Regions from separate parts of the Kitasatospora sp. NPDC023385 genome, predicted to be linked through region 1. Evidence: riboswitches for the same ligand, from Rfam matches in the RefSeq annotation. Region 1 holds a riboswitch; the other holds the start of a gene.
The links. Region 1 has a riboswitch for S-adenosylmethionine ahead of thrC (threonine synthase). Riboswitches for the same ligand answer to the same signal wherever they lie in the genome.
Positions count from the first base shown of each region.

Region 2: linked by a shared signal. The riboswitch ahead of AC0B61_RS19950 (aminotransferase class V-fold PLP-dependent enzyme) and the one ahead of thrC (threonine synthase) in region 1 are both predicted to bind S-adenosylmethionine.

Region 1 covers NZ_JBVOOL010000003.1:479,716-484,506, reverse strand. The annotation lists gene AC0B61_RS08185 (alpha,alpha-trehalose-phosphate synthase (UDP-forming)) at 1-1,428, opposite strand, end outside; gene AC0B61_RS08180 (glucosyl-3-phosphoglycerate synthase) at 1,467-2,498, opposite strand; SAM riboswitch class I at 2,647-2,782, shown strand; gene thrC (threonine synthase) at 2,800-4,095, shown strand; gene AC0B61_RS08170 (ubiquitin-like small modifier protein 1) at 4,167-4,445, shown strand.
Region 2 covers NZ_JBVOOL010000012.1:56,117-60,907, forward strand. The annotation lists gene ctaE (aa3-type cytochrome oxidase subunit III) at 1-460, opposite strand, end outside; gene AC0B61_RS19940 (response regulator) at 856-1,281, shown strand; gene trpD (anthranilate phosphoribosyltransferase) at 1,403-2,479, shown strand; SAM riboswitch class IV at 2,588-2,706, shown strand; gene AC0B61_RS19950 (aminotransferase class V-fold PLP-dependent enzyme) at 2,758-4,122, shown strand; gene AC0B61_RS19955 (Lrp/AsnC family transcriptional regulator) at 4,130-4,411, opposite strand; gene AC0B61_RS19960 (rhomboid family intramembrane serine protease) at 4,453-4,791, opposite strand, start outside.

The DNA.
Region 1 (4,791 bases):
GGGCAGCGCGGTGGCCGCCGCCGCGAGGCGTTTGGTGCGGTCGGCGCGCTCCTCCGCCGGCATGGTGAGGGCGTCGTGGAGGGCGTCCGCGGTGGCGATGACGTCGTACGGGTTGACGCTCAGGGCGTCCCCGGCCAGCTCCGCGTGGGCGCCGGCCTCACGGGAGAGGACCAGGGCGCAGCCGTCGTCGGAGACCACGGGCACCTCCTTGGCCACCAGGTTCATGCCGTCCCGGATCGGGTTGACCAGGGCCACGTCGGCCAGTCGGTAGGCGGCGAGGGAGCGCGGGAAGTCGTCGTCGACGTGCAGGATCAGGGGCTGCCAGGCGGGGGTGGCGAACTCGGCGTCGATCTCGTCGGCGAGCCGCCGGACGGCGGCGGTGTACTCCCGGTACTCGGCCAGGTCGGTGCGGGACGGGTAGGCGAAGGCGATGTGGACCACCCGGTCGTGCCATTCGGGGCGGGTGCGGAGCAGGTGCCGGTAGGCCAGGAGGCCGCGGACGATGTTCTTGCTCAGCTCGGTGCGGTCGACCCGGACGATGGTGCGGCGGTCGCCGACGGCCGTGCGCAGGGCGGCGAGGCGCTGGTCGACGTCGGGGCGGTGGGAGCGCTCGCGCAGGAAGTCGGCGTCGGCGCCGAGGGCGTGCACGCCGAGCCTGGTGGTGCGGCCGTCGAGGGTGACGGTCAGCGCGTCGTGGTCGACGGTGGCGCCGAGGAGGTCCGCGCAGCAGGCGGCGAAGGCGCGGGCCCAGCGCTCGGTGAGGAAGCCGGCCCGGTCGGCGCCCAGGATGCCGGTGAGGACGGCGCGGCCGACGTCGTCGGGCAGCAGCCGGTAGTACTCGGGCGGGGCCCAGGGGGTGTGCGAGAAGTGGCCGATCCGCAGGTCGGGGCGGGCTCGGCGGAGCAGGGCCGGGGTGAGGGACAGGTGGTAGTCCTGCACGAGGACGGCGGCGCCCGGGGCGGCTTCGGCGGCCAGGGCTTCGGCGAAGGCGGCGTTGTAGGCCTGGTACGCGGCCCACTCGGTGCGGAACTCGGCGTCGAAGGCGGGTGCGGTGGGGGTCGCGTAGAGCAGGTGGTGGACGAACCAGAGGGTGGAGTTGGCGACGCCGTTGTAGGCGCGGGCGAAGGTCTCCGGGTCGATGTCCAGCATTCGGACGGCCTGTCCGCCGACGTCGTGGCCGGCCAGGTCCAGGCGCCCCTCGGGGGCCCCCCTGGCGGCTCTGCGGTCGGCGTCGCCGAGGGCCGCGCAGACCCAGACGGCGTTCGGGTCGTCGATCGCGGAGAGGCCGGAGACCAGGCCGCCGCCGCCGCGTCGGAGGGTCAGCGTGCCGTCGTCGGCGGTGCTGAACGACACCGGTCCCCGGTTGGATGCCACCAGGACGGGGGCGGTGCCGGTCGCACTCGAACGTTCGGTCGTGAGATCGCCCATGGTTGGGATGTTGCCGGAGGCCAGGGGTGGCAAACCCCTCAGTGCCGGGTCGCGTATTCGGGGACGGTGTGCATCGGGGGGCGTTCCAGGGCGGTGATCGGGGAGGTGCGCGGGGTGAAGATGGGGGCCCCGCCGGCCGGAGCCGGGGGGAGGGCTTCCGGGTTGCGGGCGAACTGGGTGAGGTACGGGTGCACCAGGTCGGCGGAGGCCTTGAGCCGGTGGGTGCGGTCGAGGCGTTCGAGGGCGGTGCGGTAGATGGTGGCGGCCATCCGGCCGAGGGCCTGGCCGTCCTGGTGGCGGTGGTGCCGGACGCCGACGTCCACCTGCGCCAGGGCGTCCAGGCCGACCAGCTCCAACGCGTCGACCAGCAGGCCGAGTTCGACCCCGTAGCCGGTGGGGAAGGGCAGCCGTTCGAGCAGCGAGCGGCGGGCCGCGTACTCGCCGCCGAGGGGCTGGACAAAGCCGGCGAGCTCCGGCCAGTGGAGGTTGAGCAGGGGGCGGGCGACGAGTTCGGTGACCCGGCCGCCGCCGGCCGGGACGACGGCGCCGGACTCGGTTTCGAGCGGGCGGTCGTACATGGCCTTCACCAGCTGGATGGACTCGTCGGTCAGCAGCGGGCCGACGATGCCGGAGACGAAGGCCGGGTCGAACTCGCGCAGGTCCGCGTCCACGAAGCAGACGATGTCGCCGTGGGTGACCAGCAGCGAGCGCCACAGCACCTCGCCCTTGCCGGGGGCGGCGGGCAGCCGGGGCAGGATGGCGTCGCGGTGCTCGACCCGGGCGCCCGCCTCGGCGGCGACGGCGGCGGTGGCGTCGCGGGAGCCGGAGTCGACCACGACGAGTTCGTCGACGAGCGGGAGGCGCTCCATCAGCTCCCGGCGGACGGTGCGGACGATGCCGCCGACGGTGGCCTCCTCGTCCAGGGCGGGCAGGACGACGCTGACGGTGCGGCCGGTCCGTTCCTTGGCCGCCAGGAGGTCCTCGACCGGCCGGTCGGCCGCGCTCCAGGAGCGGCGGCGCAGCCAGGACGCCGCCTGCGGCAGGAGCTCGGGGGTCGGTTCGGCGGGCACGGAAGTCTCCTCGGCGGGGTCGGGTGGGACGGCTCATCTCGCGTGGCGGACGGTCCCGTTCGGGTTTGACGCCTTCGGATACAGTCTTCGTACAGCGGCCGGACCTTTGCACGCCGGGGTCACCGCTGAGCGCCACCACAATTTCACAAGCTCATCCAGAGGGACTGAGGGAACGGCCCGTTGACGTCCCGGCAACCTTCTCGCCTGACTGTCCTCGACAGGACCCGGCGGGACAGGTGCCAATTCCGGCCTGTGGCGCGACCGCGCCGCGGGGAAGATGAGGAGAGAGGCCTCCGCCACCATGGCTATCACCGTGACGACCCCTTCCGGTGCCGCACCTGCCGCCGTCGATCTCGGCCCCGCCACCGCGCTGTCCTGTCGGGAGTGCGGAACCCGCTTCCCGCTCGGCCCCAGCTTCGCCTGCGTGGAGTGTTTCGGCCCGCTGGAGATCGCCTACGAGTTCGGCAGCGAGAGCGCCGAGGAACTGCGCAAGCGGATCGAGGCCGGCCCGGCGTCCGTCTGGCGCTACGCGCCGCTGCTGCCCGTCCCGGCCGACGTGGCGTCCAAGCCCAACCTGAACCCGGGGTGGACCCCGCTGGTGAAGGCGGACAACCTGGGCCGGGAGCTCGGCTTCACCGCCCAGCTGCACATCAAGGACGACTCCGGGAACCCGACGCACTCCTTCAAGGACCGTGTGGTGGCCTGCGCCATCGAGGCGGCCCGGGCGTTCGGGTACACGACGCTGTCCTGCTCGTCGACCGGCAACCTGGCCGGCGCGGTGGGTGCGGCGGCCGCCCGGGCCGGGCTGCGCTCCTGCGTGTTCATCCCGCACGACCTGGAGCAGGGCAAGGTCGTCATGGCCGGGGTGTACGGCGGCGAGCTGGTCGGCATCGAGGGCACCTACGACGACGTGAACCGCTTCTGCTCGGAGCTGATCGGCGACCCGGCCGGCGAGGGCTGGGGCTTCGTCAACGTCAACCTGCGGCCGTACTACGGCGAGGGCTCCAAGACGCTGGCGTACGAGATCTGCGAGCAGCTCGGCTGGCGGCTGCCGGAACAGATCGTGATCCCGATCGCCTCGGGCTCGCAGCTGACGAAGATCGACAAGGGGCTGCAGGAGCTGATCAAGCTCGGCCTGGTCGAGGACCGGCCGTACCGGATCTTCGGGGCCCAGGCGGAGGGCTGCTCGCCGGTGTCGGCCGCCTACAAGGCCGGCCGGGACGTGATCAGGCCGGTCAAGCCGAACACCATCGCCAAGTCGCTGGCGATCGGCAACCCGGCCGACGGCCCGTACGTGCTGGACATCGCCCGCCGCACCGGCGGCGCCGTGGAGGACGTCACGGACGCTGAGGTCGTGGCGGCGATCCGGCTGCTGGCGCGGACCGAGGGCATCTTCGCCGAGACCGCGGGCGGCGTGACCGTCGGCGTGCTGAAGAAGCTGGTCGAGACCGGGCAGCTGGATCCGGCCAAGGAGACCGTCGCGATCAACACCGGCGACGGCCTGAAGACCCTGGACGCCGTCTCCGACGCCGGGATGTCCGCCGTCATCCGCCCGACGCTGGACTCGTTCCGCGCCGCCGGCCTCGCGTCCGCCTGAACCTCCCCACCCCGCAAGGCCGCACCCCCGCTAGGCCGCACACCGCTAGGCCGCACCCCGCTAGGAGAGCCATGAGCGCCAACGTCCGCATCCCCACCATCCTGCGCACCTACACCGGCGGAGCCGCCGAGGTGACCGCCGAGGGCGCCACCCTGGCCGAGGTCATCGCCGACCTGGAGAAGAACCACCCGGGCATCTCGGCCCGCGTGCTGGACGACACCGGCAAGCTGCGCCGCTTCGTGAACGTCTACGTGAACGACGACGACGTGCGCTTCGCCGAGGGCCTGGCCACCGAGATCAAGGACGGCGCCGGCGTCTCGATCATTCCGGCGGTGGCCGGCGGCTGCTGAGCCGTTCCCGCCCGCTCGCCCAAGCTCCCCCGCTCGCCGGTCGGCCGCCCGTCCGTACGGAATTCCGCTTTCCGTCGGTACGGGCGGCCGCTTGCATTCCGGCGGGAATATTTTCCGGTCGAGTCGGAGTAGAGTGTGGCTCGGCTGGGAACAGGACTTCCCTTTCGGCCTTTCGCGGTGTTCCGCGATGTTCTGCGGTGTTCCGCTGTGTTCCGCCCCCGCAGGACGTCCGGCCGGTGAGACCCGACCGTGAAACATGTCAGGCAGATGTCAGAATTCCTGCAGGCATTTGGGTAATTCGTCCGCTATGCCCGGCGTGGAATGCCGAGAACTTCCCGATTCGGTA
Region 2 (4,791 bases), on a different contig from region 1:
TCACGTGCAGGCCGTGGAAGCCGGTGGTCAGGTAGAACACCGTGCCGTACGGGTCGGAGGACAGCGACAGGCCGTCCTTCTTGACCAGCTCGGTGTACTCGAAGACCTGGCCGCCGATGAAGACCGCGCCCATCATGAAGGTGATGATGAACCACATGCGGAGCTTCTTCACGTCACCGCGCTCGGCGGCGAACACGCCGAGCTGGCAGGTCAGCGAGGAGAGCACCAGGACAGTGGTGTTGACCGAGGAGAACGGCACGTTGAGGGCGTGAGCCTTCTCGGTCCAGAACTCGGCTCCCTTGACGGAGCGGAGCGTGAAGTACATCGCGAAGAGGGCCGCGAAGAACATCAACTCGGAACTGAGCCAGACGATCGTTCCGACGCTGACCATGTTCGGCCGGTTGACCGATCCGTGCGCGTGCCCGGTTTCTACTGCTGTTGCTGTCGCCACGACGGACATTATGTCGGTCCCTTATTCCGTCTTCACGTCGGGGGGTGTCCCTCGGAGTGTCCGGTGCGTGCGGTATGCCCGCTTGGGGGGCGGCGGGGCGCCCGTACGGGGGCTGAGCAGCGGCGTGTCCCTTTTCTGACGGTTCCTCGGAGCGGCCGGTGACCCCGTTGCCCGGCGGGTCGTTGCACGGTCGGAGCAGCCCTGGGCGGTAGGAGGGGGCGCCCGGGTCGGCCGTACGGGTGGACCGGGCCGGTCCGGGTGACGGGCCGTCCTCCGGGCGGGCGAGCCCCGGGCGCGGCGGCTTGAGGAGGAAGGTGCGCGAGGGGCACTCGGCGCGGGGTGATCGGGAGTAGCATCCGGGTCAGGCGAACGTGGTCCGGATCACACTTGAGGGAGCAGGGTCCATGGCGTACACGACCGACGAGACGCTCACCGTCCTCGTCTACAGCGATGACCGAAACACCCGTGAGCAGGTGCTGACGGCGCTCGGCCGCCGGCCCGCCGAGGATCTTCCGGAGCTGTCCTACCTGGAGTGCGCGACCACCCCCGCGGTGCTCAAGGCGCTGGAGAAGGGCGGGGTGGACCTCTGCGTGCTGGACGGCGAGGCGGTGCCGGCCGGCGGACTGGGGCTCGGGCGCCAGCTCAAGGACGAGATCTACGGCTGCCCGCCCGTGCTGGTGCTGATCGGCCGGCCGCAGGACTCCTGGCTCGCCGCCTGGAGCCGGGCCGACGCCGCGATCTCCCACCCGGTGGAGCCGGTGGCGCTGGCCGGGGCCGTCGCCACCCTGCTGCGGGCGCGGCTGGCGAAGCGGGCTCCGGCCGCCCGCTGAGCGGCGGCGTCTCAGTAGTGGAGATGGCAAGGCCGTAGGCGCCCCGCCGCTCGATAGGCTGACTCCCATCCGTACGGACGTCCCCCGCACGGCGGGGGACCGACAACAGCTGGAGTCAGCCATGGTGAACGTGAACCCTGCGAACGGCGGTAGCGACCCCGCGCAGGTGGTCCGCTCCTGGCCGGACCTCCTGGCGGCGCTGTTGAAGGGGGAGGACCTCGACCGCTCGTCCACCGCGTGGGCGATGGACCGGATCATGAGCGGCGAGGCGTCCCCCGTCCAGGTGGCCGGCCTGATGATCGCGCTGCGGGCCAAGGGCGAGACGGTCGACGAGGTCACCGGCCTGGTGGACGCGATGTACCTGCACGCCGAGCCGCTGGACATCCCGGGCCCGGCGGTGGACATCGTCGGCACCGGCGGCGACCGGGCGAAGACCGTCAACATCTCCACCATGTCGGCGATCGTCGCGGCGGCGGCCGGCGCCAAGGTGGTCAAGCACGGCAACCGGGCCGCCTCCTCGTCCAGCGGCTCCTCGGACGTGCTGGAGAAGCTCGGCGTGGCGCTGGACCTGTCCTCCCGGCGGGTCGCCGAGGTGGCCGAGGAGGTCGGGCTCACCTTCTGCTTCGCGGCGAAGTTCCACCCCTCGATGCGGCACGCCGCCACCGCCCGGCGCGACCTCGGGGTGCCGACCGCCTTCAACATCCTCGGCCCGCTGACCAACCCGGCCAAGGTCACCGCGCACGCCGTCGGCTGCTTCGACACCCGGCTCGCCGGGCTGATCGCCGGGGTGCTCGCCCGGCGCGGCTCGACGGCGCTGGTCTTCCGCGGCGACGACGGGCTGGACGAACTGACCATCACCACCACCTCACAGGTGTGGGTGGTGCGCGACGGGACGGTCACCGAGACCTCCTTCGACCCACGGGACGTCGGCATCGGTCTGGTCGGCATCGAGACGCTGCGCGGCGGGGATCCCGCGTACAACGCGGAGGTCGCGCGCCGGCTGCTGGCCGGGGAGCGCGGGCCGGTGCGGGACGCCGTCCTGCTGAACACCGCGGCGGCGCTGGTCGCGCTCGACCTGGGCGACGCGCCGCTGACGGAGCAGCTCGCGACGGGCATGGCGCGGGCCTCGGCGGCCGTCGACTCCGGCGCCGCGCAGGAGCTGCTGCGGCGTTGGTCGGAGGCCACCAGCCGGAGCTGAAGCGGTAGTTGGGAGCCCGTGTCGGACGAGCCGGCGCGGGCTCCCGGCCTGTCCGGATGGTGGATGCCCGTTTGACCACCCGCCGGACGCGACCTAGAGTCTTCGGCAGGTCATGAGCGACAGCGCCAAGCCCCAGCTTGCTGTCCGGCAACCCTCCGTCCGTGGCGGGGTGCCCTGGGTGAGGACCGGGTCGCCACGGCAAGCCGTCCGTGCGACAAGCGCGGACGCCCGACGACTGACACTCCCGGGGGTCCATCACCCCGAAGGAGTGCATCCCCATGCCGGTCGCCACCGAAATCTGTGCCCCCCTCGCCGTCCTCGGCGCCGACGTCCAGGTCCCGCTCGCCAGCGGTGCGAAGGTCGGCTACGCGGCGCTCGACTACGCGGCCAGCGCGCCGGCGCTGCAGCGGGTGTGGGACGACGTCGCCGCGTACGCGCCGTACTACGGCAGCGTGCACCGCGGGGCCGGGTACCTCTCGCAGCTGTCCACCGACCTCTTCGAGCAGAGCCGCCGCACCGTCGCCGAGTTCCTCGACCTGCGCGAGGGCGACCAGGTGGTCTTCACCCGGGCCACCACCGACTCGCTCAACCTGCTGGCCGCCGCCGTCCCGGCCGGCACCCGGGTGTTCGCCTTCGAGACCGAGCACCACGCCTCCCTGCTGCCCTGGGCGCACGCCGGACTGGACGTCACCTACCTGCGGGCGCCGCGCTCGCGGGCCGAGGCGGTGGTGGCCCTGGACGCCGCGCTCGCCGAGGCGCCCGAGGGCCCCAAGCTGCTCTGCGTCACCGGCGCGTCCAACGTGACCGGCGAGCTGTGGCCGGTCGCCGAGCTGACCCGGACCGCGCACCGGCACGGCGCCCGGGTGGTGCTGGACGCCGCCCAGCTGGCCCCGCACCACCGGGTCTCGGTGCGCGAGCTGGACGTCGACTGGATCGCCTTCTCCGGCCACAAGATCTACGCGCCGTTCGGCGCCGGGGTGCTGGCCGGCCGGGCGGACTGGCTGGACGCGGCCGAGCCGTACCTGGCCGGCGGCGGGGCGACCCGGACGGTGGCCCGGGAGACGGACGGCTCGGTGGCCGTGCAGTGGCACACCGGCCCGGCCCGGCACGAGGCCGGTTCGCCGAACGTCATCGGCGCGTACGCGATCGCCTCGGCCTGCCGGGCGCTGAGCGAGGCCGGCTTCGACGCCCTGGAGGCCCGGGAGCGGCAGCTGATCGCCCGGCTGACGGCGGGGCTGGCGGAGATCCCGCAGGTCAAGGTGCTGAACCTGTTCGGCTCCGACTCGGCGCGGGTGGGCGTGCTGTCCTTCGTCGTCCAGGGCTGGAACAGCTCGCACTTCTCGGCCGCGCTGTCCGCCGAGTACGGCATCGGCGTGCGCGACGGCCTCTTCTGCGCCCACCCGCTGGTGCGCACCCTGCTCGGGGACGAGGACGTGGCGGTCTCGGAGTGCGGCGCGCCGGAGCCCTCGCTGCCGGGCGAGCGCAGCCTGAACGCGATCCGGGTGAGCTTCGGCGCCGGGACGCCGGACGAGCACATCGACCGCTTCCTGACCGCCGTGCGCGAGCTGGTCACCGACGGCGCGTCGTGGAACTACCGCAACGAGGGCGGGCGTTGCGTCGTCGACACCCGGCGCGACGGCTGAGCGCCGGCTACTCGTCCAGGCCGAGGGCGAAGGCGGCTTCCAGGTCGTGCTGGGAGTAGGTGCGGAAGGCGATCTGGGTCTCGGTGTGGGCCACGCCCGGGACCTTGTTGACCCGGCCCGGGATGACGTCGGCCAGGTCGTCGTGATGGCGCACCCGGACCATCGCCACCAGGTCGTAGCCGCCCGTCACCGAGTACACCTCGCTGACGCCCTCGATCGCGGCGATGGCCTCGGCGATCTCCGGGATGCGGTCGACACTGGTCTTGATCAGGACGATGGCGGTGATCACTGTGCGGGCTCCTTTGTGGGGTGCGGCCAGCGTATCGGGCGTCAGCCGGGTCGTCGCGAGGGGTGGCGGGCCAGGGTGCAGGCGTAGAGGAAGCCGGCCGAGAAGCCGATCACGTGGACCAGGTAGGCCACCCCCGGGCCCGCCGAGTGCACCGACCACCACTGCAGGGCGAACCAGAGGCCGAGCACCAGCCAGGCCGGGAAGCGCAGCGGCAGGAAGAACAGCAGCGGGACGAGCGTGGTCACCCGGGAACGCGGGTGGAAGCGCAGGTAGGCGCCGAGGACGGCGGAGATCGCGCCGGAGGCCCCGATCAGCACCCGGGTGGAATCCGGCGAGTGCGCCTCGGCGAGCGCGAAGCCGTACGTCGCCAGGCTGCCGGC